DNA from 3 places in the Paenibacillus sp. NPDC056579 genome. Region 2 is predicted to be linked to each of the others. Evidence: predicted binding sites of a transcription regulator. Region 2 holds the regulator's gene; each other region holds the start of a gene.

Region 1 (10,145 bases), on a different contig from region 2:
CTTGGTTTCCGCTTCCTTCTCGTATTTGTCCCACGATTCCCGCTGCGTCTTGACCGAATCGATCGCTGCCTGCTTCACGATTTTGCGGTCCTCCTCGGACAGCTTGTTCCAGGCCGACTGGCTGATCAGCAGCACCTCGGGAACCCGCTGGTGTCCGTCCAAGATCATATGCTTCGCCACCTCGTAATGGTTTGAGGACTGGTAGCTCGGGAAGTTATTCTCCGCCGCGTCGATAACGCCGGTCTGCAAGGAGCTGAACACTTCGCCGTACGCCATCGGCGTCGCATTCGCCCCGAGCGCCGACATCAGGTCGATGTTGATTTTGTTCTGGATGACGCGAACCTTTTGCCCCTTCAGCTCCGCCAAATTCGTCACCGGCTTGCGCGAGTAGAAGTGGCGCGCTCCCGAGCTGTAGTACGCGAGGCCCTTCATCTTCGAGCTCTCCAGGCTGTCCAGCAGCTTGTTGCCGTTATCGCTCTCCAGAAACTTCCACAGATGCTGGTCGCTGTCGAATACGTAAGGAAGGCTGAACACGCCGAAGTTCTTGTTGAATTCGGCCAGCGGCCCGCTGCTGACGCGGGTGAACTCGATGGCTCCGAGCTGCACCTGCTCGATGACCGCCTTCTCCTCTCCGAGCTGCGACGAGGGGAACACGTCGATTTTGATGCGCCCGTTCGTCCGTTCATTGACCAGATCGGCGAATTTCTTGTCTCCAACAACCGTTGGGTAATCCGGAGGGTGCGTGTCCGCCAAACGGAACGTGTACTTTTTGCCTTCGGCTTTGTTGCCGCCGCCCGCCGCCGCTCCCTGAGCCGGCTCCTTCGTGCTGCAGCCCGCAATAACGGCTCCCGCGATAGAAAGTATGGAAATGACGTTCCATGTTTTCATCCATGATTTCATCGTACGATTCCCCTTTTATTATTAATTTATAAAACCCGGCTGAGCAGAGCGCCTTAATGCTTCATCATATTGGGCAGCCACATGACCAGATCCGGTATGTACGTTAGCAGCAGCAGCACGAGACACATGACATAGAAGAAGGGCATCATCGCTTTCGTGCCTTGGCTGATCGATATTTTGCCTATGGCGCAGCCGACGAACAGAACCGTTCCGACCGGCGGAGTCAGCAGGCCGATGCCCAGATTCAGCATCATGATGATGCCGAAATGGACCGGATCCATCCCTAGATGAGTGACGACCGGGAGCAGGATCGGCGTCATGATCAAGATGAGCGGGGCCATATCCATAGGCGCTCCGAGCAGCAGAAGCACGATATTGATGATAAGCAAAATAATAATCGGGTTGTCGGACACGGCGAGCATCGCGTCGGTCACCATACCCGGTATTTTCAAGTAAGCGAGCAGCCAGCTGAAGGCGTCGGATGCGGCGATCAGGAACAGCACCATCGAGACGGTGCGGAACGTTTTTTTCAATATGAGTCCCATCCGGCGAAGCGGAATATCCCGATAAATAAAGAAGGTCAAAATAAAGGCATACAAGCAGGCGAGAGCCCCTGATTCCGTCGCCGTGAACCAGCCGCTGAAGATGCCGCCGAGAATAATAGCCGCGGTCAAGAGCGACATCAGGCCGTCCAGCACAATCTTCGGGATGTCCCTGCGCTCTACCGGATCGCCCTTGGCATAGCCGCGCTTGATAGCATATACATAGCTCGTCGCCATCAACGATACGCATAGGATCAGTCCAGGGACGATGCCCGCGAGAAACAGGCTCGCTATCGACACGCCTCCCCCCGCAGCAAGCGAATACAGCACCAGATTGTGACTCGGCGGCACAACGACGCCTTGAATGGCGGAGGATACGGTCACACCGACCGCGTAGTCGGTATCGTAGCCTTTTTTCTTCATCATGGGAATCATGACCGAGCCGATCGAGGATACGTCCGCAACGGCCGAACCGGAAATGTTGCCGAAGAACATGCACGCAACCGAGTTCACCATCGCCAAGCCGCCGCGAATGCCGCCTACGATCAGCTGCGCCAGGTTGACGAGCCGCAATGCCAGCTTGCCTTCGCTCATAATATGGCCGGCCAGGATGAAGAACGGGATCGTTAGAAGCGAATAGGAGCTGATCCCTTGGATCATCCGCTGTCCTACGACGGCGAGCGGAATGTCCAGATAAATGACCGTCAGCAGCGTAGACAGCACCAGCGTCAAGGAAATCGGAAACCGCAGCAGCATGAGCAGGACGAAGCTTGCCGTTAGGATCCAAATGGCCACCGTCACCTCTTCCATTTAAGCATCTCCCTCCTCGTTGCCCCGATGTCTTCGTGTATCGATCCCGATAAACTGCAGCAGGGAGTAAACGCACACCAGCACGCCTGTGATAGGCATGACGGCGTACATGACGCTGTTCGGCAGCTTCGTTGCCGCAAGAGTGCTTTCATTCATCAATATCGTAAACTCGGTGCCGGATACGATCAAATAGATGCCGAAGGCAAAAATACTCGCATAAATGAGCTTATCGAGAACCCGATTCCACGATGACGGAAATTTGCTTGTCAGCGTATCGATAGCCAAATGCAAATGCTCCCGAAACCCGAAGGCAATGCCCAAAAAAGAAAACCATACTAACAGCAGCAGCGTCACTTCCTCCGACCAGAACAGTACAAAATGAAACAGCTTCCGCGTCATCACCTGGGTTGTCACAATAAGAATCATGGCGAGCAGCGCCGTCAACGAAAACATTTCAAAGAAGCTGTCCACCCATAATGCCGCCCGTTTGATTGTTTTCAATCTCCATCCTCCCCTCTGATTTCGCCCCTCGTGTAAGCACTTACAATTCAAGCGACAAATTCATTGTAATGAAGGACGGCGCGAAAGGGTACGCCACTCGTTTTAGAATGTTTTGTAATTTTTTTAGATGTTTACCGATTTCCAAATGGTTCCATAGCTTGAAATCCGGTCGCAGCTTTGGTACGATCAATGTGCGAACATACATTCCTATTAAAAGAAACGGATGATGGCTATGAAAAAGCCCGTCAAAATACAATATGAGCCGATGCAGGCCAAAACGATTCTAAACCCGGTCAAGGCTCCATCCATGCCGTTCGACTGGTCGATCAATCCTTATCGCGGCTGCCAGCACGGCTGCAGCTTCTGCTATGCCCGCTCCACGCATTCCTTCCTTGGCGTGGAGGCGGACGATACGTTTCAGCGCCATATTTTCTTGAAGCAATCGGCTCCGGACATTTTGCGGGAGCAGCTTCGCAAGCGGATGCGCAGCAGGAAAGCGGCCGAGCTGGGTCAAATCGCCATCGGCACCGCTACCGATCCTTACCAGCAGATCGAAGCGAAGGCGCTGCTGACGCGAGGCTGTCTGGAGGTATTGGCCGAATTCCAGGCTCCCGTCACAATTACGACGCGCTCGCCCCTTATTTTGCGCGATCTGGATCTATTGAAGACGCTGAAGCACGTCTCCGTCAACATCAGTGTGAGCACGTTAAATAATACCGTATGGAAACAGTTCGAGCCTTCCACGCCATCTCCTGCACAGCGGCTTCGCACCGTCCGGGAGTTGAACGAAGCAGGCATACCGACCGGCATTTTCGCCGCTCCGATTCTCCCCCATATTACGGATGGCGAAGCCGATTTATCCGAGCTGATCCAGGCGGCTGCAGACGCCGGCTCCCGGTTCGTTATGCCTTCTTATCTCCGGCTGAGCACGCGAGAGGTGAAGGTGTGGTTTTTCCAAACATTGCGGCAGCACTATCCGCAGCTGGCAGGAGTCTATGCCGACATGTACCATGCTTCGTCCTCTACGCCCGCTCATTACAAGGCCCCCAAGATGAAGCTGATCGATCAATTGCTTCAGAAGCATTCTACGCTGCAGCGCTCCTATCACCCGGCGGATGCTGCACAAAAAGAACCGGCCCGGACGATCTCCATCGAGACCTCCGAACCGGTTCAGTTGACGCTGTTTTAGAGTTTGTCCTCGTTGTTGAGAAACCCATGACACTAAAAAGCTGCAGGGTAACCCGGTGGGGTACCTCCCTCCGGCCGCTGTTGTTTTCGGGAATAACTTAATTATCTCTTTCCAGCGGTAATTTCCCAAAAACAAAGGCGGTCGCTCGCTCCTCCGGGAGATACCCCACCTAACCCCTTAAGCATTTTCTGATTACACGCATTATGACAAGCTAAAGGCTCTGCTACAGCATTCCCAGCTTCTGCCCGGCCCGCTTCAGCGCATCCAAGGCAAAGTCCAGATCCTGCCGTGTATGTCCCGCCGTAACGATGAAGCGGACACGGCCTTTGTCCATAGCTACCGTCGGATAGACGATGCCTTGAGCGAATACGCCCTCCTCCAGCAGCAGATCGGAGAACTGCATCGTCTTCGCCGGGTCTCCAACAATGACAGGGATAATCGGCGTTTCGCTCGCGCCGGTATCAAAGCCGAGCGACTGGACGCCGGAGCGGAAATAGTCCGCATTGGCCCACAGCCGGCCGATCAGCTGGTCGCTCTTTTGCAGAACGCGGATCGCCGCCAAGCAGGAGGCAGCTACCGCCGGAGTCTGCGAGGTGCTGAACAAGAACGGACGCGCCTTGTGAATCAAGTAGTCCTTCAGCACCTGCTCCCCCGCGACGTAGCCTCCGACGACACCGACCGCCTTGGACAGCGTGCCGACTTGCATATGGACTCGGCCGTTCAAGCCGAAATGGTCGGTGATGCCTTTGCCGTTTTTCCCCAGAACACCGCTCGCATGGGCATCGTCAACATAGACGAAAGCGTCGTAGGCCTCGGCCAGCTCTACAATAGCAGGCAGCGGGGCAATGTCACCGTCCATGCTGAACACGCCGTCCGTAACGACAATGCGCTTCTGGAACCCGGCGCTTTGTTTCAACGCCGCTTCCAGCTGATCCATATCCTTATGCGCATAAATTTTCCGGCTCGCCTTGGTCAAGCGGATCCCGTCGATAATGCTGGCATGGTTCAGCTCGTCGCTGATGACTACATCGTCGGGACCGAGCAGTGAAGCCAGCACGCCCTGATTGGTCGTGAAGCCGGACTGGAATACGAGCGCCGCCTCCGTTCCTTTGAAAGCAGCCAGCTCCCGCTCCAATTCATCGTGAATGCGGAGCGTTCCGGTAATCGTGCGCACGGAGCCGCTTCCTGCGCCATATTCCCGGATAGCCTGCTCGGCGGCCTCCTTCAACTCCGGATGCTCGGTCAGTCCCAAGTAGTTGTTGGACGACATCTGCAATACCCGCCGCCCGTTCAGCGTCATCCAAGTACCGGAGCTGCTGTCCCATACCGTCAGCGGGCGATACCGCCCCTCCTTCTTCAGTTGCTCCAGTTCATCATGCAGTGACTGCCAGTTGGCCATGGCTCGTTTCTCCTTTCTCTTTATCGTCCTCGATCACGTTCTCTTCGTGGGTAAATACGATTTTGCCGCACTGGCCGGAAGCCATAAGACCGAACGCCTCCTCATAGCGGTGCAGCGGAAACCGGTGGGTGATGAGCGGAGTCAGATCGATGCGGTTCTGCTCCAGCAGCCCTTTCACTTGATACCAGGTCTGGTACATGCGCCGGCCCGTAATACCATCGATATGCAGCCCTTTGAAAATAATGTGGGACGACAGATCGAGCGACACCTCACGCGTCGGGATACCGAGCAGCGATACGCGCGCAGCGGGTGCGGCCGCCTCGAAGCCTTGCCGGATCGCCTCCGGATGGCCGGACATTTCGAGGATCACCTCCGCTCCCTCACCTCCGGTATAATCCCGAATTGCCTCGGACAAGATCACGTGCCGGCTGTCGATCGTATGGTCGGCGCCCATCCGCCGGGCCAGATCCAGGCGGTAAGGGTTTACATCAACCGCGATGACGGCCCCGGCTCCGCAAGCCTTCGCCACTGCAATGGCCATCAATCCGATAGGGCCGGAACCGATCACGGCAACGGACTTGCCGACAATATCGCCCGACATCACAGTCTGCACGGCATTGCCGAGCGGGTCCTGCAGACAAGCCAGCTCGAACGGCAGCTCCGGCCGGTTGTGAATAACGTTGGACGCCTTAAGAACGGCATATTCGGCGAAGCAGCCGGGAGCTGTAATCCCGAAGCTGCGCGTGTTTGGACAAACATGAGCGTTCCCTGTCCGGCACGCTTTGCATACGCCGCAAACGATATGCCCCTCTCCGGATACCCGGTCCCCCGGCTTCACGTGTACGACCTCCGATCCGACCGCCTCGACAATACCGGCGAACTCGTGGCCGAAGACGTTCGGAGTGACTACCGTCCTCGCCGCCCAATCATCCCATTGGTAAATATGAACGTCCGTTCCGCATATGGATGTCGCTTTCACCTTCACCAATACTTCGTCGGGTCCATAGACAGGTACGGGCACCTCCTTCAACACCGCTCCCGGCCCCCCGGTTTCCTTCACCAAACCGACCATCGTCTTCTCCATGCCGTCCATCCTCCTTTTTACAAAACGCTCATCATAACGCACATTTGTACACGATATAGCACATATATGTTATTATATTATACATATGTACAAGATAATGTACAGACATTCGCCCGGATAATTGAAAAATATTTTTATCCTCCGCAGCCATCGGCTGAGCGGATTGTACGTTTCCCGCATCCTTCGTATATAATGAAAACTAAATCATTGGTTAGGAGCATAACCGCATGGAACACGATCAAATCCATAAAAAAATCGGCCGCAATCTCCAGGCCATCCGCAAGGCAAGGTCACTCAGCCTGGATCAGGTCGCCGAGCTGACAGGCGTCAGCAAAGCCATGATCGGCCAGATCGAGCGCGGCGATTCCAATCCGACCATCTCGATCCTGTGGAAAATCGTCAACGGTCTCCACATTTCGTTCACCACCCTTATTGAGGAGGAGACACCGAGGGTAACCCACATCCGATTTGACGAGCTGGAGCCGTTCTGGGAGGAAGATGGACAGTACCGCGCGTATCCGCTCATCCCTTTCGACCAGAATAAACAATTCGAGGTGTACACGGTCGAGATGGATACTGGATGCGCTCACGAATCCGAGCCCCATAACGAAGGGGTCGAAGAATATATTTTGATGTCCCAGGGCGAGCTTGAGCTTGCGTTCCAACAGGAGACGTACCGGCTGCAGGCGGGCGACGCCGTCCATTTTACAGCCGACAAGCCCCATACGTACAAGAACCTGTCGGACGGCAAGACGGTGTATCACACAATCATTTTTTACCCGAAAAATTAAAAGCCGTCCCGAAAAGCCCCCGTCAGGACTTCGGGCTCACCTGCTTAAGCTCGCAAAAAAAATGACGCTCCCTTCCCACTTGTAACGTGGTATTGGAAGCGTCTTTTGTTATTAGCTTACCGGAATGAATCCTTCACATCCACGGTTACGTGGTCATGGTTAGCCTCCGGCTTGCGGTACGTTGAATTCGCAATAAGCTTCTGCAGCTCGCGATCGTATTCGTTTCCGTCGAACGGCAAGCGCACTTTGCTTTCACGCAGGGACGACAGCACCATGCCGTTGATGAGCATGAGCGAGTTCAGCCCTTCCGCTGCAGGCACCATCGGCTGCCGCTTGTCGATAATCGCTTGCACGAAGTCATTCAAAATATGCTCATGGCCGGGCCCGGTAACATCAGCCCACGAAATCTCCGCTACGTCATGCTTAACCATACCGAAAGCTTGCTTGGCATGCTGAATATATTCGAGAGCGGACTCCTTGTTATGGTACAGTGTCACTTTTTTATGCTCGTATACCAGCTTGCCGTATTCTCCTACGATTTCCAGCCGGTCCGTACCCGGAGCTTCCGAGGTCGAAGCAATGAAGCTTCCCATCAAGCCGCCATTGTACTCGAGCATGGCATGTACCTCGTCCTCGACCTCGATATCGTGGTACTTCCCGAAGGCAGCAGTCGATGTGATAGCCTGCGGGAGGCCGAACAGCCACCACATCATATCGAGGTTGTGCGCGCACTGATTTAGCAGAACGCCGCCGCCCTCCCCTTTCCATGTGCCGCGCCAATTGCCTACGTTGAAGTACGCCTGCGGGCGGAACCAGTTCGTAGTAATCCAGGAGAACCGCATCAATCTCCCGAGCTTGCCGTCTTGTACCTGCTGCCGGATATACTGCCATTGAGGCAGCGTGCGCTGCTGATAAATGGCGGCGAACACCAGATCGGGCGCGAGCTTTTTCTGCTCTTCATAGACGGCATTCATACGCTCCGAATCGTTGACATGAGCAGCCACCGGCTTCTCCACGAGCACATGAATATTCCGGCGCAGTGCCTCTACCGTCACCGTCGTATGCTGATAATGGGGCGTTGCTACGATCACTGCATCCAGATTGCCGGCATCCAGCATAGCGATATAATCCGTGAACCCTTGTACTCCATATTCGGCGGCAAGCATCTTAACTTTTTCTTCCTTTTGGCTCCATATCGAGACCACCTGACAATGCTCCATGTGGGATAACTGTTCGAAATAAAGCTTCCCCATATTGCCCATCCCAATAATCCCGACCTTCACCTTACCGTTTGCTCCCATAGATTACACCGCCTTTCCGCTTTTCTAGTAAGCTGCAGTGGGTTCCGGGAGAGGCCTTGCGATTTCATCGACCCGATAGCCGAATCCGTAACCGGACAGGCTGCCGAGCCGCACCTTGCCTTCTTGTCTCCGATACAATCCCGGATGAATGACAGCTTCATAATGAGAAGCCTCAGGGTAAAATTGCATCCCGTTCGTTTCCACTCCCATAATTGTACCTGCATGATACGCCAACAGCAAATGAGGAATTTGCGCAAGCATCGGATTCGTTAAATCCTGAACCATCAGCGTCATGCCGTGCGCCTTGGCCCAGCATAAGCTAAGCAATGCTCCCGTCTGCGTCTTGCACGTCTTGAGCGCCACGCCGGTCCACCCGAGCTCGCGCCCCAGCTTTACCAGCTCCCAGTCGTGCGCGCTTTCGTCCATGAACAGCGGTTTTCTGGCGCTGACACTGCGGACGTCGAGCTGATGCTCCTCCAGCTCATAGGGGAAGGGCTGCTCGATATACAAGATCGCTTTATAAATTTCCGGATGCTCATGCATTAACCGGTCCAATATATCGTTCACGTAATCGCAATCGGTGACCTGGCAATTAAAATCCGCGGTCAGCCAAACGACCTGTCCCGCCAACGCTATATCGCCCACCTGAACGAGTCTCGTATAATCCCAGGCCGCATCATTGCCTGTCAGCTTGACCTTCAGGCATTTCAAGCCGTCCCGCTCGATCCAATCCTCGAGCGTATAAGGATACCCGTCATCCTTCTCCTCACCTGTCAATTCATGCCGGTACAGCAAATCTTTGCCGCCGACCAAATGCCAGGCTACCAGCTCGTTTTGAGCAGGGATGCTGAAAAAGTCTTGCGGGTACAAGCCTTCGAACCTTACGGACGACCCCGCTGCAGGCTCCAAATAGGCCGACAAATCGTCGTTCATATAATTGCCGTTGTAGGTCTCGTAAATGTTGACCCGATTCGTGTGCCCATAAGCATCATGAAGCGCAATGTCAAAGAGGGAGAAGCAGACGAGCGCCGCCAAATACGGCACAGGCTCAGACAGGCCGGAGATGGCGTTAAAGGAATCGACCACTCGGGACAGCCGCTCCTTCTGATACCGCGAACCTAGCTCGAACGGATGACCTTGCTCCTTCCATTGGGACAAATCATCGGCGATGAGCCGGCATATCGCCTTCAACGCTTGCTCGCGCACTTCATAGCCAAGGGAACTCGGCCATACCCACTGTACGCTTAAAGGGGTCTCCCCCCAGCCTTCGCCGCGCTCGCCGCGCCGATTTTCCGTCTGGATGCGCACTCTTGCGCAGGTTACCGTAGTGAGCACCTCAGCTCCGAATTTCAAAGGAACACGGGTTTGCACAGGCAGCTCATACAGCTGCAGTCCGGTTATCGCTATATCGTACGGCTTCATGCTGTCCCCTCCCCCGTCTCTTGCATCGCTTTCTTAATGTAGGCCACCTCTTCCTGCAGTGCAGGGATGAGGAGATCCAGGTTATTGCTATGGTAAAACGGCTGGAAGTTGAGCACGCCTTGAAACTTCGCTTCGTGCAGCGCCTTCGCAATGACATGCCAATTCGTCACACCATCCTGGCAAGGCGTCCATTGCTTGCTCCAGCC
Region 2 (10,145 bases):
CAGAGTAAACAATAAGGAATACGATAAACTGGGCTATTTGCTGGCTGCTTACGCCATGGATCAGGCACAAATCAAGGGAGAGAATTCGGAGCATGTTTAATGAACGCATTACGGCATGGATGGAGCGTGCCGAGCAGGTTATTGAGGGGAAAATCAAAGAAATCGACCGCATTATCGACCAAAATCAATGGAAGGTCATTAGGGCCTTCCAAAATCATAAAGTAAGTGACTATCATTTCTCGGGCTCTACGGGTTACGGCTATAACGACCGGGGCCGGGAAGTATTGGATCTGGTGTATGCAGAAGTGTTTGGAGCGGAGGCCGCCTTGGTGCGGCCGCATTTTGTGTCTGGGACTCATACGATTGGAACGGCGCTTTTCGGCGTACTAAGACCGATGGACGAGCTGTTGATGATTACGGGAAGGCCTTACGACACGCTACACAAGGTAATCGGCAAGCCTGGAGACGGGAAGGGCTCGCTGCAGGATTGGGGCATCGCCTATGGCGAGGTTGCCTTGCTAGAAGACGGGGCGCCGGACTATGAAGCGATCCGCTCACGAATTAACGAGAAGACGAAGGTTATCGGTATCCAGCGCTCCCGCGGCTACTCGTGGAGACCTTCCTTTACGGTCGAGCAGATCGGGGAGATGGTCCGATTCGTCAAGGAAATCAAGCCGGATGCCATCGTCTTCGTAGATAACTGCTATGGCGAATTTACTGAGCTTATAGAGCCGACTCAGGTCGGCGTCGATTTGATGGCGGGCTCCCTGATCAAAAATCCGGGAGGCGGCCTTGCTGCCACGGGCGGATACATTGCTGGAAAAAGCGAATACGTCGAGCTCGCTTCGTACCGGTTGACCGCACCGGGGATCGGCGGGGAAGTAGGCGCCATGCTCGGTACGACTCGCAGCATTTATCAGGGGTTGTTTCTGGCGCCCCATCTCGTCGGACAAGCAGTCAAAGGCTCGATTTTTGCCGCTGCGGTATTCGAAGAGCTGGGCTTCGTCACCCATCCGCACTGGAACGATCCGAGAACCGATCTGATTCAGGCGATCCGCTTCACGAGCGATAAGCATCTGATTGCATTCGTACAGGGTATCCAGCAGGCGGCCGCGGTTGATTCTCATGTGGTTCCCGAGCCGTGGGATATGCCGGGATACGAGCATCCGGTCATCATGGCGGCAGGGACGTTTATTCAAGGCGGAAGCCTGGAGCTGTCTGCCGATGCGCCGATCCGCGAGCCTTATATCGCCTATATGCAAGGCGGATTAACGTATTCCCACTGCAAGTTAGGCGTGCTGACAGCACTGCAGAACATGATCGATCGCGGTTTGCTGTAGCACCCTATACATCGCATAAACCTAACATAACTTGACACGTTTATGTAGCGAGGTTACAATGGGGTTAGGTTTTCTGTTAACAGGGGTGAAAAGGTCATGAGTGATGATATTCGCCGCAATATGGCACTGTTTCCGATTGGGATTGTAATGAAACTTACCGATTTGACGGCAAGACAGATCCGGTATTATGAACAGCATGAACTTATTATTCCGGCCCGAACCGGCGGGAATCAGCGGCTCTATTCGTTTAACGATGTGGAACGGCTGCTGGAGATTAAAGATTTGATCGAAAAGGGAGTTAACATAGCGGGCATCAAGCAAGTGCTGCTGCCGGTTTCCAAAGACTCCGAGGAAGCAACGGTCCTCAACGAGCAATCGGAAGTGAAGCGAAGAGAGATGACTGATTCCCAACTTCACCGTATGCTGAAACAGCAGCTGCTGGGCGGAGGTAAGCGGGGGCAAGTATCTTTGATTCAAGGAGAGCTTTCACGTTTCTTCAAGAAATGAAAAGGCTTCATCAGAGCAAGGGTTAAGTTCGTCTTTCGAACATGCTCTGTCATTTTAGTGATACCAAGGAGGAGAAATCGACCGTGACAGATAAAACATACACAAAAGAGGACATTTTACGCATTGCGAAGGAAGAAAATGTACGCTTTATCCGACTTCAGTTTACCGACTTGCTGGGCACGATCAAAAACGTGGAAATTCCGGTAAGCCAGCTGGAGAAAGCATTGGATAACAAAATGATGTTCGACGGCTCCTCCATCGAAGGCTACGTTCGTATTGAAGAATCCGACATGTACTTGTATCCGGATCTGAGCACATGGGTCGTATTCCCATGGGTAACAGAGGATCGCGTAGCCCGTCTGATCTGCGATATTTACTTGCCGGACGGCCGTCCGTTCCCTGGGGACCCGCGCGGCATTCTGAAAGCTGCGCTGAAGGAAGCCGAGGAAATGGGCTTTACCGATATGAATGTCGGACCGGAGCCGGAGTTTTTCTTGTTCAAGACCGACGAGAACGGCAATCCGACAATGGAATTGAACGACCAAGGCGGATATTTCGACCTGGCTCCAATGGACTTGGGCGAGAACTGCCGCCGCGAAATCGTATTGACTTTGGAGGAAATGGGCTTCGAGATCGAGGCTTCCCATCACGAGGTAGCTCCAGGTCAGCACGAGATCGATTTCAAATACGAGAGTGCGATCAAAGCGGCTGACCAAATCCAGACGTTCAAGCTGGTCGTTAAGACGGTAGCCAGACAGCACGGTCTTCATGCGAGCTTTATGCCGAAGCCTTTGTTCGGCGTGAACGGTTCGGGTATGCACTGCCACCAATCGCTGTTCAACGGCAAAACGAACGTGTTCTATGACGAAAGCGACAAGCTGGGCCTAAGCGCAACAGCAAGACAATATATGGCCGGTATTTTGCGTCACGCCCGCGCATTCGCAGCGATTACGAACCCGACGGTCAACTCTTACAAGCGTCTGGTTCCAGGCTACGAAGCTCCATGCTACGTTGCATGGTCTGCGAGCAACCGCAGCCCGATGATCCGTATTCCTGCTTCCCGCGGATTGAGCACGCGTGTAGAAGTGCGGAACCCGGATCCGGCGGCGAACCCCTATCTGGCTCTGGCCGTTATGCTGAAAGCGGGATTGGACGGCATTAAGAATAAAATGCAGCTTCCTCCTCCTACAGACAGAAACATCTATGTGATGTCCGAGGAAGAGCGCGAGGAGCAAGGCATTCCTAGCTTGCCTGTTGATTTGAAGCAGGCCCTGGATGAGCTTCTGCGAGACGATGTGATCTGCGATGCTTTGGGCGATCATGCTCTGGCGCATTTCGTAGAGCTTAAAGAAATCGAGTGGGACATTTACCGCACGCAAGTCCATGCTTGGGAGCGCGAGCAGTATTTGACTCTGTATTAATAAGGAACGACCCGGTGCCGGATGGCGCCGGGTTTTCTTTTTGTCTAAAGGTTGAGTGTGTTAATAAGCAGGATGCAGCAACGGTAATGCTTATGAAAGAAGAAAAAACAGCCGGGATCAGGAGCGAAGGCTCCGTGAATCCCGGCTGTTTGATGTTAATGGATGTCGCGAAATACTCCGACAACTCGTCCCAGTATGGTAACTTGATTCAAGCGAATCGGTTCCATGGTAGGATTCTCCGGCTGCAAACGGAAATGATCCTTCTCCTTGTAGAACCGTTTCACGGTTGCTTCATCATCCTCCGTCATGGCTACTACAATGTCACCGTTGTTCGCAGATTGCTGCTGGCGCACGATCACGTAGTCTCCGTTATGGATCCCGGCTTCAATCATACTATCGCCGATAACGCTGAGCATGAACACATTGTGGTCGCCGACGTAGTGGCTTGGCAGAGGGAAGTAGTCCTCGATGTTCTCCGTAGCTGTAATCGGTACACCGGCCGTGACGCGTCCGATCAATGGCACCCGGGCAACGGACAGGTCGAACTGGCTGCCTTCGGTAGAGGAGCCGTCAGTGATCTCTATGGCTCTCGGTTTAGTTGGATCGCGGCGGATGAGGCCCTTCTTCTCAAGACGCTCCAGATGTCCGTGCACAGTAGAACTGGAAGCAAGTCCGACGGCTTCACCGATTTCTCGAACGGAAGGCGGATATCCTTTATCTTTTACTTCATTCTTTATAAATTCCAGTATCGCCAGCTGCCGATTGGATAGTTTGCTCATCACGATCACTCCAGTATTGGTAATTATTATCCAAAGTATAACACAGAACCGGAGTTCGTACAAACATAAGTTCGAAAAAAACGGTTGACACAAACATTTGTTCGTGTTAATTTAATACCAGAACAAATGTTTGGGGGTCGTTGAACATGTATATGAATGAACAATTAATCCGCAGCACGGTATCTACTCACAACCGCAACCATAAGGCAAATAAGAAGTCTATGAATAAAGTAAAGCTAGCCAGGCTAGGCGCTTTGCTGGCCGCAGGGCTGTTGATAATCATACTAAGTCTTTTTATCTCCCTGTTCGGTGGAGATCAAGACGCGTTAGCCGCGGCTAACGGAAGCGCGTTGAAGTCGACGGTAGAAGTCGATAGAGGCGACACGCTCTGGAGCATCGCGAACGAGCACCTTGAGCAAGGGCAGAATGTTTCGGAATACATATATGAATTGAAGCGAGTGAATCAGCTTAAATCGAATGTGCTGCATGAAGGACAAATTCTCGTCTTACCCTAACGTTTGAGTACGGATCTGTTCCTGCTCTTGACAATCGAATCCTGTAATGTCAAAGTATAATTTGATGCATTTGGCGCTGTCTGTTCTTGTGCTTTCATGTACCAGACACGCGATAACCAGGAGGATTGGAATGAACGAATCAGAACACGATCAATACATCAAGCGAATTAATGAACTGGCACGAAAAGCGAAGTCGTCTGAACTGACTGAAGAAGAGATTGAAGAGCGCAACACATTAAGAAAGCGTTATATAGAAGCTTTCAAGAGCAATCTCCGCAATCAGCTGGATAATATTAAATTTGTGGACGATGAGAACAAGCAGTAATCGGGGGAGAAGAGTATAATGCAGTATCGGGTTTTGGGGAGAAGCGGCATTGCCGTCTCCGAGCTGTGCTTGGGGACAATGACTTTCGGTAATACCACGAACGAGTCCGACTCCATTCAGATGATTCATCGGTTTCTGGATGCCGGAGGGAACTTCATAGATACTGCAGACGTTTACGTTTCCGGTCAATCGGAAGTCATTGTTGGCAAAGTGATAAAGGAGCGCCGTTCCGATGTTATATTGGCTACAAAGGTTCGGTTTGCTACCGGTGACAATGTGAACCATGTCGGTTTATCGCGCAAACATATTATGGATGGTGTAGAAGCGAGCCTGCGGCGTTTAAATACGGATTACATCGATTTGTATCAGCTGCATGTATGGGACCAAATTACACCGATTGAAGAAACGCTTCGAACGTTGGATGACCTGGTGACATCTGGTAAAGTCAGATACATCGGTTGCTCCAACTTTTTGGCGTATCAGCTGATGAAATCATTAAGCTATAGTGATTTTGCAAGATATGCCAGATTCATATCCATTCAGCCGCAATATAGTTTGGTTAGCCGTCAAATGGACCGTGAAGTCATTCCGCTCTGTCTTGAGGAACAGGTTGGTGTCATTCCATGGGCACCGCTCGGCGGCGGATTTCTAACCGGAAGATATGTAAGAGGCCAGGAGCCGGTTGAGGGAAGGTTATCTTCTAAGGCCGGGGAGAGCCGATGGGAGCTCCGAAATACGGATAAAAACTTCCGCATCCTGGACGAGGTGACCGCTATTGCCGATGAAATCGGCAAAACTCCCGCTCAAGTGGCGCTGAACTGGCTGATTAATAAGAACGGCATAACATCCCCGATCTTTGGCGCCCGCACACTCGAGCAATTCGAGGAGAATATGGGGTCCGTAGGCTGGAGACTCACGGACGAACATTGGACAAGACTCGACCGGGTCAGCGCGTTGGAAGACGATTACCCTTACCGTTTTATTGAGAAATTCGCACGTCGAGTATAATGAGGGTCGTAAAGACTTCTATAAGGAGATAACAAGCATGTCTCGAAAGTGGGAACGAATGGTTCAGAAAAACTCCAAAGCTGCCAATAAAGTAAGAACGAAGCAGGGCAAGCCGCTGGTAAACGAAACGGCATCCGACGGCACGGTGACTATCCGCGGACGAAGCTGGGTAATGCCGATCGTACTGTTTTGCATAGGGATTTTTTGTTACATTGCATTCAGGGACACTTACCAGAGCGATAATTTGTATTGGGTAACCGGGGGCAGTTACATGGCTCTAGGTTTGTTCATCTTTTTTGTTCGCCGCCCATTCTTAAGAATCGGGAAAAACTATTTAGTGTCGCGCAGATTCTCAGGGGATAAAAGAGTCGATGCCGCACACATTCAAGAGATTGAGATATTGAAAGACGCGGTTGTCATTTCAACCAATAAAACCCGATGGGTATTCACGAAATTGTATCACCGATTCGATATGGCAGCACTGACAGAGCATCTGCAGGAATTCGCTGAACATAATGCCGTAAAGCTAAAGATAAGTTAAAGATCGGACAACATGGCCGTATCATACTTCATGGGAAAAGGATGGAATGAGAATGAGCATACAAGCGGTACTTTTTGATTTGGACGATACATTGCTGTGGGATGACCGCAGTGTGAAGGAAGCGTTTCAGGCTACTTGCGAAGAAGCTGCAAAATATTACGATATTGACCCGTCGGAGCTGGAAACGGCGGTACGCATAGAAGCTCGCGCGCTGTATGAGTCATATGAAACGTTTCCGTTCACCCAAATGATCGGAATTAACCCTTTTGAAGGCCTTTGGGCTAACTTCACCGAAGGGGAGAATGACAATTTCCGCAAGCTCGAGCAGCTTGCGCCAGGATATCGGACGCAATCCTGGACTCTAGGTCTTAAAGCGCTAGGGATCGACGATGCGGAGCTCGGCTACAAGCTCGGTGAGTTGTTCCCGGCAGAACGCCGGAAGCGCCCTTTTGTATATGAGGAGACATTCGAGGTGTTGAAGCAGCTGAAGGGGAACTACAAGCTGCTTCTGCTCACGAACGGTTCACCTGACCTGCAAAAGGAAAAATTGGCTGGAGTTCCGGATCTTGCTCCTTATTTTGATCATATTGTTATTTCAGGGAACTTTGGTGAAGGAAAGCCTGCTTCGTCGATTTTCCATCATGCTATGGATCTTCTCGGTATTACTCCTGAGCAAGGGGTTATGATTGGGGATAAGCTGACAACGGATATACTGGGCTCCGGACGAGTAGGCATGCCTAACATGTGGATCAATCGTCATGCTGTATCCCGGACGGATGAAATCGTTCCGGCTTATGAAATAACGAACCTTAGAGAAATCCAAGGTGTTATTGATACTATTAATCATTCTATTAATACAGTTAAATAATAGATTTAAGCTAACAAGATTAAGAAAAAGACCCTTCCGCTTTACGACTAAGCAGAGGGTCTTTTGTACGATTAGGCTTGTTGGAAGTTTGGATCCGCGAAAGGATGAGCGATCCAGCCTTCGGTTTCGATGAACAAACGAACGGCAACGATTTGACGATTTTCCATAAGTGTGAAAAAGTGCGGTTTATGTTCCGGAACGGAGATCACATCGCCGGCTTCCAGCTCAACATCAAAGTATCCAACATCGTCCGTACCTTTGATGATGAAAATGCCTTTACCAGCCGTAATTGCGCGAACTTCATCTTCAGTGTGGGTATGAACCTGTTCGAATTTTTTCAACAGTTCATCCAAGTTAGGAGTAGCATCGGACAAGGCAATCAGATCCCAAGTCAAGTAGCCGCGGCGGCTTGCCAAATCTTTGATTTCCGGTTCGAAGGTTGCCAAAATTTCCGCTTTTTCTTCGTCAGACAATGTGAATTTATTTTGCAGCGATGCAGGAAGCTTGTTGGCATCCCAGTGCTCATACAATACTTCTTGTTTGTCCAAAAATGCTTTTACATTTTGTTCGCCGGAGATGCGCTCGTTGGTGTTGCGAATGCGAATTTCTGCCATGCTAATCCCTCTTTCGAATAAAAATAGTTGCTTCTTTTATTATAGATGAAATAACAGCTTCTGTCGATGGCCTATTCACGACAAAACCAATAGGAATTATAAAGATTATTCAAAGGAAAACGGTTGGAATTGCTTTTCAATAGGTAATGTTTCTGGTAAACTTAAGCTTACAATATTCGACTTTTTGTGGTGTATATATAGGAAAATGGGCCATACATCCAAGATATTCATTGGAAGGGCGTCGGTGAAAGGAAGATTGGGATGAGTAAAACATCATTGCAGGAACAGTTAGAGAAGAAAATTATGATTTTGGACGGCGCTATGGGTACGATGATCCAACAGGAAAATTTGACCGCCGAAGATTTTGGCGGAGAGGATCTGGACGGCTGTAACGAATACCTTGTTGTCACTCGGCCCGATGTTATATCCAAGATTCACGAGGCGTATTTTGCCGCGGGCGCCGATATTATTGAGACGAACACGTTCGGAGCAACAAGCGTAGTATTGGCTGAATACGATCTACAAGATCGCGCACGTGAAATCAACCTGCTGGCTGCCAAATTGGCTGTAGATGCTGCGAAAAAATTCAGCACGCCGGAATGGCCGCGTTATGTTGCCGGTGCTTTGGGTCCTACAACGAAGACGCTTTCGGTTACAGGTGGTGTAACGTTTGACGAGCTGGTCGACAGCTATTACGAGCAAACCTTGGCATTGATTGAGTCCGGGGTAGATGCCATTTTGCTGGAGACTTCCCAAGATACGTTGAATGTTAAAGCAGGCAGTATTGGTGTCCGTAAAGCTATGGACACGCTGGGAATTCAGCTTCCGATCATGATTTCCGGCACGATTGAGCCTATGGGAACGACGCTCGCAGGGCAAAATATCGAATCGTTCTATATTTCTTTGGAGCATTTGAAGCCGATTTCCATCGGTCTTAACTGTGCTACAGGGCCGGAATTTATGCGCGATCATATCCGTACTTTGTCCGAGCTAGCTACAACAGCGGTAAGCTGTTATCCGAACGCCGGACTTCCGGATGAGAACGGGAAATACCACGAATCGCCGGAATCGCTTGCCAAGAAGCTGGCCGGCTTCGCAGAGCAAGGCTGGCTTAACATTGCGGGCGGATGCTGCGGAACGACGCCGGATCACATTCGGGCAATGGCTGAGACATTATCTGAGTACAAGCCGAGAGTCAAGTCCGAAGGCCATTTGCCGGCCGTCTCCGGTATTGAAACGGTATATCTCGAAGATGCCAACCGCCCATACATGGTCGGGGAGCGTACGAACATTTCCGGTTCCCGGATGTTCAAGCGGCTGATGAAGGAAGGCAAATTCGAAGAGGGCTCAGAAATTGCCCGAGCTCAGGTGAAGAACGGTGCGGCGGTTATCGATATTAACGTACAGGATACGGATATCGATGAAGCGTATACCATGGAAAACTTTTTGAAGGAAGTCGTCAAAAAAGTAAAGGTTCCGCTGATGATTGACTCGACCTACGATCATATCATCGAGCTTGGATTGAAATATTCCCAAGGGAAAGCGATTATTAACTCCATTAACCTTGAGGACGGAGAAACGAAGTTCGACAACATCGTACCGCTTATTCATAAATATGGCGCAGCGGTAGTCATGATCTTGATCGACGAGCGGGGCCAGGCGGTTTCGCGGCAGGCCAAGATGGAAGTGGCGGACCGGGCGTATGAGCTTCTTACCAAGAAGCACGGCTTGAATCCGTCGGACATCATTTTTGACCCGAATATGTTCCCGGTTGGCTCCGGTGACCCTCAATATATCGGATCGGCTGTCGAAACGATTGAAGGCATTCGGATGATTAAGGAGAAATATCCTGAATGTAAGACCATTCTCGGCTTAAGTAACATATCTTTCGGCTTGCCGCCAGCAGGACGCGAAGTTCTGAACTCGGTTTACTTGTATCATTGTACGAAGGTCGGCTTGGATTATGCGATCGTCAACACGCAAAACCTCGAGCGCTATGCCTCCATTCCGGAGCACGAGAGAGAGCTTGCCGAAAGGCTGATTTTCAATACGAACGACGAGACTTTGGCCGAATTCGTAGCCCACTTCCGCGAGAAGAAGGTGGAGAAAAAGGAAGTCATCTCGAATTTGACCTTGGAAGAACGTCTCGGGTCCTATGTAGTCGAGGGAACGAAGGAAGGTCTCATTCCGGATCTGGACGAAGCATTGAAGAAGTATGCTCCTCTCG
Region 3 (10,145 bases), 270 kb from region 2:
AGATGCGCTTTATCTGCCGTTGTGTTGCGTCTCGGATCGACAACGATCAGCTTGGCCCCGGCTTTGATCCGATCCATGACCCGCAGGAACAAAATGGGATGGCAATCCGCCATATTGGCTCCGATGACGAAAAACAGATCGGTCCGATCCATATCCTGATAAGAACCGGGTGGACCGTCAGCACCTAACGAAAGCTTATAGCCGCTTCCTGCGCTGGCCATACACAAACGGGAATTGGATTCGATATGGCTGGTGCGGACATAGCCCTTGGCCAGCTTATTGATCAAGTACTGCGCTTCCAGTGACATTTGCCCCGACACATAGAAGGAGAGGGCGTCAGGTCCGTGCTTATCGAGAATGGACCGAAGCCGTTGTGCGGTTTCATGTATCGCGTTGTCCATGACGAGCGGGACCGGATCGGCTCCTCGCTGCGGACGTTGATAAGCATACTCCATCCGGCCTGAATCGTTGATCGGTTGGGCGCATGTATTTCCTTTCGTGCACAGCCTGCCAAAATTGGCCGGGTGCTCTTTATCGCCCGTCACTTTTACTACACGGTTTCCGGACACTTCCATAACAATACCGCAGCCGACGCCGCAGTAGGGACATACACTCTTAATTTTTGTGGATGTCATGCAATTCACCAACCTCTTGCTTAATCAATCTTAGGGCAAAGCAATATGTCAAGTTAGAAATTATTACAGAGGGATATGCACAATATATATCGCAGTACGATCAAAGTCAATATCTAATGTCATGTATTATGACATTAATGATGATAAATTTTGATTAATATATGAAAAACTGTGATTTATGTAACTTAATATAACATATAATTATCGTTAGTTTTTCTGATTTTCATTGTTCTCCTGTCTGAAATGCAATACACTGTAAAGAAAAGGGACTACCAAAGGAGCCGGCTATGAACGAAGAACGATTGCCGAAGCATGTCTACGAGCAGCTTGCTCTATTTCGATACCGGATCCGCAAATTTATTCGCTTCAGCGAGGAAGCGGCCAGAAGCAAGGGGCTGACTCCGCAGTATCACCAGCTTATGCTCTCCATTATGGGGTTTCCCGAGAGGAATTATGCCACTCCCAAAGAGCTGGCCGAGCGGCTGCAAATTTCCCCTCATGCCTGCGTGGAGCTGATTCAACGCTGCGAGGAGCTGGGCTTGGTCTGGCGGTTTCCTAACCAGTCGGATAAGCGAAGCATTTATATCGGCCTGACCGATAGCGGTATGGAAGTCTTGGAGGAGCTGTCAGAAATCCATCGGGACGAATTAAAACGTGCTGGGCTGCTTGAATTTCACGATCCGGAGGAGCGGTAGGAGGATCGAACGAAAGGCAAACAATTCGTAAGCAGCGGCACGCGGAGAAGGCCTCCTTCATCGGAAAGGGGGCCTTTTTTATCATATGTTATATTATGTTACATGAAAATGAAGAATGATTTAGTGCAGATTCATAACATCTTCATTCGTTACCGCTTGGTGTTCAAATTTCAAGTTTCATACAGGATTTCTCCTGTGAGTGACAGATCGTACCCGGGGATGGTCAGCAGCTCCTTCTTAAACTCCTCGGACCGCGTGATGTGCAGCAGGGAGGGCAGCCAAGTTTGAGTGTGCTCATTCTTCAGGATGACGAGATCGTAACGCTCCTGGATTAATGGGATAAAATCGACTTGTCCCACAAGCGCAGCCGCTTTCTCAATACCGATGCCGACATCCGCTTCGCCGGACGATACTTTGGAAGCGACACCGAGATGATTCGTTTGTTCATTCTCGTAGCCGATCAGCTGATCAGGCTTGATCCGGTGAAGCCGCAGCTGCTCATCGAGCAGTACACGGGCGCCGGAGCCTTTCTCCCGATTGACGAAGCGAAGTCCAGGACGGCTTAAGTCGGACCAGTGCTCGAGATTGAACGGGTTGCCCTGTTTGACATACATCCCCGCATTTCGGGAAAGCAGGTTGACGACGATATAGGAAGATCCGACGAGAATCCGCCGAATGTAAGGAATATTGTAGTCACCGGTATCCCCATCGAGCAAATGCGTGCTGACAATGTCGGATTCTCCGCGGTACATGGAAATCAGGCTGTCCATAGAGCCGACGAATGAACGCAGCGGACGGATGCCGGGGATATGCTTCTCCATATGCTTAGCCAATATATCCAGCCCGATGTCGTGGCCAGTTATGACGATACTGCGCGGTCCGTTGAAGGCTGCGGGTGCAGCGGAATGGAAGGAATGACCGGCCGGAGCGGGGCGCTCGGCAATCGCCGCTGTTTTGGCGCGCTGCTTGTAGGCTTCCAGGTCTGCAGCGTCAACCCGCATCTGCTTGCCGACCCGATAGGAGGGCAGCTCGCCTTTTTTGATCAGGTCATAGACAGTCAGCTTGGATATTTTCAGCAGCTTGGCGATTTCTTCGGTCGTATAGGACATATCGCTGGCCATCGGATGCCTCCTTGTTACATGTTGTTCGTTATGCTTCATTGTAACATAATTTGTCATGAAAAGTTTATGGACAGGGTTACTCTAGCCATGAAAACTATGTATAATGATTCTTATTTATATCTAAATAGTATTAAATAGAATGGTGGAGGGGTAATCATGCTTCGAATGAGTAAAAGTAATATGATTTTGTCTGCATTGCTAGCCATGACACTAGTAGTTACTGGGTGCGGATCGGGAACCAAACCGGCAGCGGACGGCGGAACTGGGGCACAAGCACCGAGTACCAATGCAGCGGCTCAGAAACCGGCTGAAACGGTAGAACTGACCATCTCGGCCGCAGCAAGTATGACAGATGCGCTTAAAGAAATTCAAAAGGATTTTGAGACGAAAAATCCGTCTATTAAATTGAACTTTAACTTCGGTGCTTCCGGGGCGCTGCAGCAGCAAATCGAGCAGGGGGCGCCGGCGGACCTATTCCTCTCGGCGGCTGCCAAGAACATGAGTACGCTTGTCGAGAAGCAGCTGATCGATGCCAAGCAGCAGAAAAAATTGCTGACAAACGAGCTCGTGGCTGTAGTCAATGCCGATGGGAAGACCGCCGTAGCGAACGTATCGGATCTAAGCAAAGCGGATGTGAAGCATGTAGCGATCGGGATTCCGGAAAGCGTTCCTGCCGGAAGCTATGCGAAAGAAGCGCTAACCAACGCGAAGCTGTGGGAAACGCTGCAATCCAAGATGGTTCAAGCGAAGGATGTCAGACAAGTGCTGCAATACGTAGAAACAGGCAATGCGGAAGCTGGCTTTGTGTATAAAACCGACGCGATGACGTCGCAAAAGGTCAAAGTCGCCTTCGCCGTCGATCCGAAAACCTATACCGCGGTGGAATATCCTATCGGAATAGTTAAGGCAACGAAGCATAGTAAAGAAGCGGAAGCCTTCTACAACTATTTGCAAGCCAAGCAATCGCTGGATATCTTCGTTAAGTACGGCTTTTCCGTTATTCAATGATTGCGGCATCAATAGATTGGCAGCAATTTTGGACGCCGATCCGGCTGTCGGTGCAAGTCGCCTTGTTATCCAGCGTGGTGGTCGTACTGCTCGGAATAGCTGCAGCCTGGTGGATGTCACGGCGATCGTTTAAAGGAAAGACGCTTCTGGAAACGGCGTTCATGCTGCCGCTTGTGCTTCCCCCGACGGTCATCGGCTTTTTACTGCTGGTTATCCTTGGCCGTAAGAGCTGGTTCGGGCAATTCATCGAATGGCTGTTTGCAGCTCCTGTCATCTTTTCCTGGTGGTCTGCCGTCATCGCTTCCATCGTCGTTGCCTTTCCGCTTGTTTACCAGACGATGAAAGTGGGCTTCTCCTCCGTAGATAAAGATTTGGAGGCGGCAAGCCGCTCGATCGGAGCAAGCGAATGGCAGGTGTTCTTATATATAACGCTTCCATTGACGTACCGCTCGCTCGTTTCCGCTTATATTCTGGGCTTTGCCCGCGGACTTGGCGAATTCGGAGCGACACTGATGATTGCGGGGAATATTCCGGGCAAAACCCAAACGATCCCCACCGCCATTTACGTTGCTGTGGATGCAGGTGATACTGCCATGGCATGGGCTTGGACGGGATCGATCATTGTTATCTCGTTCATCATGCTGCTGCTGACCGGGCGTAGAAGCTGATGCGGATTTCATAACGCAAAAAACAAACAGCACAATGTGCTGTTTGTTTTTTTATGAGGAAGTATTTACTTTCGTGCCGCTGAGGAAGAATCGCGGATTATAAGTTCGGAGTCAAGCACGACAACTCGGTCAGGGGTGATTTCCGTATGCTCCAGCTGATGGATGATTTTCTCGACAAGGATGCTGCCCATCTTGAATTTCGGCTGGGCTACGGTGCTTAGCTTCGGAGTAATATAGCGGCTGACGCGATTGTTGTCGACTCCGACAATAGCGAGCTGCTCAGGGATTTGAATGCCGAGCTCTGCGCAGGCTTGATACACGCCGAGAGCCATTTCGTCGTTGGCGGAATAGATGGCGGTGAACGGAACCTTTTTCTCGAAGAGCCGTTTCATTGCTTTGTAGCCGCCCTGTTCGCTAAAATTGCCGTTCTCGACCCATTCCGGACGAAAAGGGATATGGTGCTCCCGAAGCGCCTTCAAATAGCCCTCGAGCCGGTCATAGCTGTCGATCGCATCCGCATAACCGCTCAAAAAGGCGATCTCCCGATGACCCTGTTCGACCAGATGATTGACGACATCTCTCGAAAATTTCACATTATCCGTGAACACGCAGGGGATGGTAGGGTGCTCAATGTACCGGCCGACGATACCGACAGAATAGTTCAGATCGGCAAGACGGCAAATTTCTTCGTCGGATTGGAGCGGGGTGACGAGAATCATGCTGTCGACCGTTTTATCCATGAGCAGATTGATAAATTCCAGCTCTTTCTCCTTGTTGTTGCCCGTATCGCAAATAATGACCTTATATTTCATGGCGTAAGCCTTATTCTCAATCCCTTTGATAACTTCGGCGTAGTAGGAGTTGTTTATTTCGGGTACGATGACTCCGATGGCCATCGTTTTCTGGGAACGCAAATTTTTGGCTGCGGCATTCGGCTGGTAGCCGAGCTCGTGAATGATCTTCATGACTTTTTCTTTGGTCGCTGCCGTAACGCTGCTGCTGTTATTGAGCACACGCGAGACGGTCGCGGAGGAGACTCCCGCTTTAGCCGCTACATCGACGATTTTAATATCCATCTTCATCAACCTTATCCGTAGTTAATAGGCACTTTTATCGTTGTTAAAAATATACTCTATTACGAAATCGATTTCAAGCTGATACACCAAGCGTACCAGCCTGAAATCGCTTAGCATTACTTGCTGGCGGCCTCCTGCTGCTCAATCGTTTTGTTCACCGATTCGGTCGCTTCGCGCAGCACCGTATTGATATCTTTTTTGCCTTGGATGACGCTCTTCAAGTCCGGCACACGGCTGGCGGCGTTGTCATATTTGGTTACATCCCCGGCGGGGGCGTATTTTTTCGGCCGAAGTGCCATCACGTTTTTACCTTTATAGAGCGGATTCTCTTGACCGAAAGCCTTCATGACTTCCGGATTGCTGGAGATCGGGACAAAGTAGCCTTTCTTGGCATTGTCCTGCTGAAACTCGTCCGAGGTCCAGAAGGTGAGCGCCTGGAAGGCTTGATCCTTATGCTCGGATGTAGTCGTTATATAGAAGTAGGTCGGGTACGCTTGAGGGCCAAGCTCGGGTTTATCTTTGAATACAGGGTAGGGTGCGAGATCCCAATTCATCCCCTCTAGCCGTTCAGCCGGCTCCAGCGCTGTATGGGCCAGGAACATCGCAAAGGTGCGATCTTTGAAAAATTGGTTGCGTTCGTACGGCTCCGACATTTGATTTCCTTGCAGCGAGGCATAAGCAGATGGGCTGTACAGACGAAGGAAGTTGTCGGCGAACGGTTTCCATCTGTCGTCGGAAGTAAATGTGGCCGTTTTCGTTTTCTTGTCCACCAGCGGGATGGACCATTGATTTAACAGCAAATAATGGTTGTAGGAGGTGCCGAATCCAAAGTATTGCGTTCCGTTGTCCTGGCGGGTCAGCTTTTTGTTCAGATCAATGAGATCGTCCCATGTCATGCTGTTGCTAGGATAAGGAATTCCGAACCGGTCGAACAAATCTTTGTTGTAATAAATAGTGGCGGGAGGGACGAGAACAGGGAGTCCGTACAGGCCTCCGTCGGCCATCTGTTTGGCCAAATCGACCATGGAGGGATCGATCTTGGCAAGATCATATTTGAACTTTTTTATGAGCGGTGTAATATCGTATTGCAGTCCGGCATCGAGAAGATTGGCGGGAGTTACGCCTATGGAAGACGCTACGATGTCAATTTGTTGTCCCGCTGTAATAAGCTCAGGAATCGAGGTGCCTTTGGAGCCTCCGACTATGTATTTTACCGTAAGATGAGGATGCTTTTTGGTGAGGGGCTCGCTGAAGGTTTTGGTGAATTTGTCCTGGTCCCAGTCCTGTGGGAACGGATAGTACACGACGAGCTCGGCGGGCTCGGTATTGACAGGGGCTTGAGCCTCGGCTTCGGGATTGTTGGCGGGTGCTGTCCGGCTGCAGCCTGACAAGACAACGGCAAGCAGTGCGGTCAATACTATGAGTTTTTTTGTATACAACGAATACGACCTCCTTTTAAATATGAACCATGGTTAAAAGCTTCGATACGATTCAAAGCAAGGGAAGGATAGTGCTTACAATGGCTGTATGCAAAATGGCAGGGGGTCGTCATCACCTCCATATAGACTGAAATCGATTTCATTTATAGACGCCGATCTCCTGTCGAATAGGTTTCTTAATCAGCTGATAGCCTGAAAATAGCGGAGGTGACGTACCGAGATGCAATCTAAGTTGACCTACAGCTAATGAAATGAGTATAATGTGAAATGTAATCGTTTGCAAGATGGAAATTTTGTTTATAGTGAAATCTTGCTCGCCGGCCCCAAATTTGTCCGGAAAAGTTAAGTAAGCAGGAATTCGGTCGTTTCTATGTATATTAGAAATAGACATAAATAACCCTTTATCAAGGGAGGTTCGGGACGCCATACTGCAGGAAACACTAGCCGGAAACAGCTGGATTGTAGAGGGGGTCCATTATCAAATCCTCTTCGAATGGAATCATGGTTACGATAAGCAAGCGATTCGCACACTTATGGAAATTACCGATAAGTATGAAGAGAAGCGGATTATTGTGAAGCGTAATGAAGAGATTTAGCGCTACGTAGACGAATTTCAAGCGAGGCTGGTGCCGGTGAGTTGAAGTAATTATGCCCGCATCCCCAAGCAGCAGGGGCAGACTATTCCTGCTGCGGATAGGCTGCCTTAAGCGCCTCGACGGATTCATACGACTCCGTTTCAAAGACGAATTTGGCCGGTGCTTTCTCCGTCTTGTTCTTCACAATGTGGCCGTAGTATTTGCCATTCTTGGCGAAGACGAACATCGTTTTATCCGGCTCGTCTCTTAAAATGTACTTTTCAATCATGGACAACAACCTCCGGTTTGATCACTTCGGTGATGTAACGGCTTAGCCGTCGGCCGACCTCCGCTTTCACCGCTTCTTTTCTTATTGTAAATCGCCCGCTCTGCCCGCGCAATAGATACGGATAATGCACGCTGTCGTGATCCCGGGTTTCTACGGAATCGATCACGCAAATGTTAAGCTCTTTAAGCTGCAGCCTGACGGCATTCAAGTCCTCACGCATCCGGTTCATCACGATTTCGGCCGCCGAAGCGTACAAGTTTCTCAGCATTGCGGTGGATGTCTCCATCTCCAGCCGGTTCTTGTTCACAATCGATATGACGATGGGCAGCAGGATGTAGTCGCTGATCAAATTCATTTCTTTCTCGGTTGCGTTCATGGGAATCACCTCAACACTTATTATATGCGAACGCACGTTCTTTATTCAATATGCAAAAAGGAAGCAGATTATAAGGCGATTGAATCTATATGATTTGCACAAACGGAGTGTCTGTGCGCGAGCCCGAAATGCCGAGTTCGGGAACTAGGCGGTTTTCGACATGGCAATTTAATCCATGTATTGAAATAACATCATCCATTTCAACGGCGATCCTTACTGTGATATTCTGATATTTGATGGATAATCTTGCTTACGTAAATACGGAAGGGATGAGCTGCTTGGAACAAGTGCCGAGAGCACGAATGCGAAGAATGGAATTTGAACGGGACCCGGATAAAAACGGAATGTATTATTTTAAAATTTATATGTGGCTCCTGACTTATCTCAAGCCGTACAAATGGCAAATGCTTCTGTTTATTGTGTGCGGATTGTTGATATCGCTTTCACAAATGAGTATTTTCCGGGTACTGCAGCACATCATTGACGATATTGTCATGGCAGGCAACGCTGAGAAATTCAAGCTGATTATAGGCGGTCTGGTGCTGATCCTATTATGTATGTTCGCCGCAATGGCTGCCAACAACCTGCTGTCGCGGCTCATTCGGGAGAAAGCTTCGCGCGATCTCCAATTCGACTGTATCAAGCAGCTGCGCCGGCTCAGCTTCTCGTATTACGAGAGCCACGCGGTAGGAGAGACGCTGTCGCTGCTGAACAGCGATGTGCAGGCGGTGCAGAGCATTTACCAGCGGCATTTTCCAAGTCTCATCAATAATGCGCTGCTGCTGTTCGTTGCTTTAGGCTTCGTGCTGCACATGAATGCGGCGCTTACGCTCGCCACGCTGCCCTGTTTTTTGCTGTATTACTTGGTCGGGCCGTTTCTGACGAAAAAAACGTCCTTTTGGGGCAAAATCGCCAGAGACCGCAGAACGGATTGGAACCGTAAAATCTACGAGAGCATTACCGGCATAACGGAAATGCGGGCGTACCGGAGCGAATCGTGGGACCTCGAACGGTTTCAGCAAAAGCACGAGAGCTACAACGAGAGCCAGAAGATGCAGTTTGTGTACCGCGGACTGCGGGCACTGGCCCGTCAGCTGTCTTCGTTTGCCGGGATGATGGTCATGTTCGTGTACGGAGCGTACTTGAACCGGATAGGCTCGCTGACCGTCGGCGAGTTCGTTGCGTTCACAATGTATTACCAAATGCTGAGCCGTCAATCGTCGCAGCTGGTCTCTATTTTTATGGATCAAAGCTTGCTGCTGCACCAAGGGGAGAAGCTGAAGGATTTCATGGGTCTCGAGCCGGATGTGAAGGAGGCTGCGCAGCCCAAAGTATTGCCGCGCATTCACGGAAATGTCAGCTTCCGCGGTGTCCGGTTCGGCTATAACGACCGGCAGATTTTGACCAACTTTACGCTGGAGATTCAAGCGGGTGAACGAGTTGCTTTTGTCGGCACCAGCGGCAACGGCAAGTCTACATTGTTAAAGCTGATAGACCGGTTTTATGACCCCAACGCGGGAGAAATACGTCTCGACGGCGTACCGCTGAAGGAGATGTCGCTGGATCAGCTGAGGGATGGGATCGGCATTGTGTTTCAGGAGACGTACCTGTTCGGTACGACCATTATGGAAAATATCCGCTTCGGCAATCCCGAAGCTACGGAAGCCGAGGTGCATGAAGCAGCCAAAGCGGCGAACGCGCACGACTTCATTACGGCGCTGCCGAACGGATACGATACCAATGTTGGGGAACGCGGCGTGAAGCTGTCAGGGGGGCAGCGCCAGCGCATCGCAATAGCACGGATGTTCATCAAAAATCCGCGTATCGTCCTGCTGGATGAGGCTACCTCCGCACTCGACAACGTCAGCGAACGCGAGGTGCTGAACGCTCTTGAGCATCTAATGAATGGACGTACGACCATAACGGTTGCCCATCGTCTATCTACCGTTCGCGATTATGACCGGATCGTTGTATTGAAGGACGGAAAGGTGGCGGAGGTCGGCAGCTATGACGAGCTCATTGCAGGCCGCGGCTGGCTGTATGAATTGGAAACGGACCGTATCGCTCACGGATAGAAGGAAGGAATAGGCAGATGGAGACAATCCGATGGATATGGGGCTATGCGGTCAAGGCGCGCTGGGGCATTCTGCTCAGCATGCTGGTGCTGGTCCTCTCGCAGTCCGCGCAAATTATGGCGCAGGGCTCGCAAAAGTTTTTGATCGACGATGTACTCGTCGGCAAGCATTACGACAAGCTGAGCTGG

What was found. The regulator LexA, encoded in region 2, represses DNA repair genes until DNA is damaged. The targets are predictions, from matches to a motif close to CGAACATATGTTCG.
Region 1: a site for LexA is predicted at 2,948-2,961, ahead of ACFQ88_RS28885 (SPL family radical SAM protein). Genes of this name have one in related genera too.
Region 3: a site for LexA is predicted at 7,910-7,923, ahead of ACFQ88_RS02625 (YhjD family protein). Genes of this name have one in related genera too.

Annotation. Positions count from the first base shown of each region.
Region 1 is NZ_JBHTVD010000009.1:118,619-128,763, forward strand. It holds gene ACFQ88_RS28870 (TRAP transporter substrate-binding protein) at 1-900, opposite strand, end outside; gene ACFQ88_RS28875 (TRAP transporter large permease) at 954-2,252, opposite strand; gene ACFQ88_RS28880 (TRAP transporter small permease) at 2,253-2,753, opposite strand; gene ACFQ88_RS28885 (SPL family radical SAM protein) at 2,986-3,942, shown strand; gene ACFQ88_RS28890 (glycine C-acetyltransferase) at 4,166-5,341, opposite strand; gene tdh (L-threonine 3-dehydrogenase) at 5,316-6,425, opposite strand; gene ACFQ88_RS28900 (helix-turn-helix domain-containing protein) at 6,653-7,216, shown strand; gene ACFQ88_RS28905 (Gfo/Idh/MocA family protein) at 7,333-8,517, opposite strand; gene ACFQ88_RS28910 (enolase C-terminal domain-like protein) at 8,542-9,939, opposite strand; gene ACFQ88_RS28915 (sugar phosphate isomerase/epimerase family protein) at 9,936-10,145, opposite strand, start outside.
Region 2 is NZ_JBHTVD010000001.1:268,920-279,064, forward strand. It holds gene hflX (GTPase HflX) at 1-100, shown strand, start outside; gene ACFQ88_RS01375 (methionine gamma-lyase family protein) at 93-1,340, shown strand; gene ACFQ88_RS01380 (MerR family transcriptional regulator) at 1,437-1,847, shown strand; gene glnA (type I glutamate--ammonia ligase) at 1,889-3,268, shown strand; gene lexA (transcriptional repressor LexA) at 3,424-4,047, opposite strand; gene ACFQ88_RS01395 (LysM peptidoglycan-binding domain-containing protein) at 4,194-4,562, shown strand; gene ACFQ88_RS01400 (DUF896 domain-containing protein) at 4,693-4,887, shown strand; gene ACFQ88_RS01405 (aldo/keto reductase) at 4,906-5,895, shown strand; gene ACFQ88_RS01410 (hypothetical protein) at 5,933-6,436, shown strand; gene ACFQ88_RS01415 (HAD family hydrolase) at 6,489-7,304, shown strand; gene ACFQ88_RS01420 (1,2-dihydroxy-3-keto-5-methylthiopentene dioxygenase) at 7,376-7,918, opposite strand; gene metH (methionine synthase) at 8,180-10,145, shown strand, end outside.
Region 3 is NZ_JBHTVD010000001.1:539,192-549,336, forward strand. It holds gene ACFQ88_RS02585 (sulfite reductase subunit alpha) at 1-635, opposite strand, end outside; gene ACFQ88_RS02590 (MarR family winged helix-turn-helix transcriptional regulator) at 923-1,330, shown strand; gene ACFQ88_RS02595 (substrate-binding domain-containing protein) at 1,501-2,451, opposite strand; gene modA (molybdate ABC transporter substrate-binding protein) at 2,608-3,459, shown strand; gene modB (molybdate ABC transporter permease subunit) at 3,456-4,127, shown strand; gene ACFQ88_RS02610 (LacI family DNA-binding transcriptional regulator) at 4,193-5,203, opposite strand; gene ACFQ88_RS02615 (ABC transporter substrate-binding protein) at 5,320-6,642, opposite strand; gene ACFQ88_RS02620 (hypothetical protein) at 7,321-7,506, opposite strand; gene ACFQ88_RS02625 (YhjD family protein) at 7,499-7,882, opposite strand; gene ACFQ88_RS02630 (ABC transporter ATP-binding protein) at 8,170-9,957, shown strand; gene ACFQ88_RS02635 (ABC transporter ATP-binding protein) at 9,975-10,145, shown strand, end outside.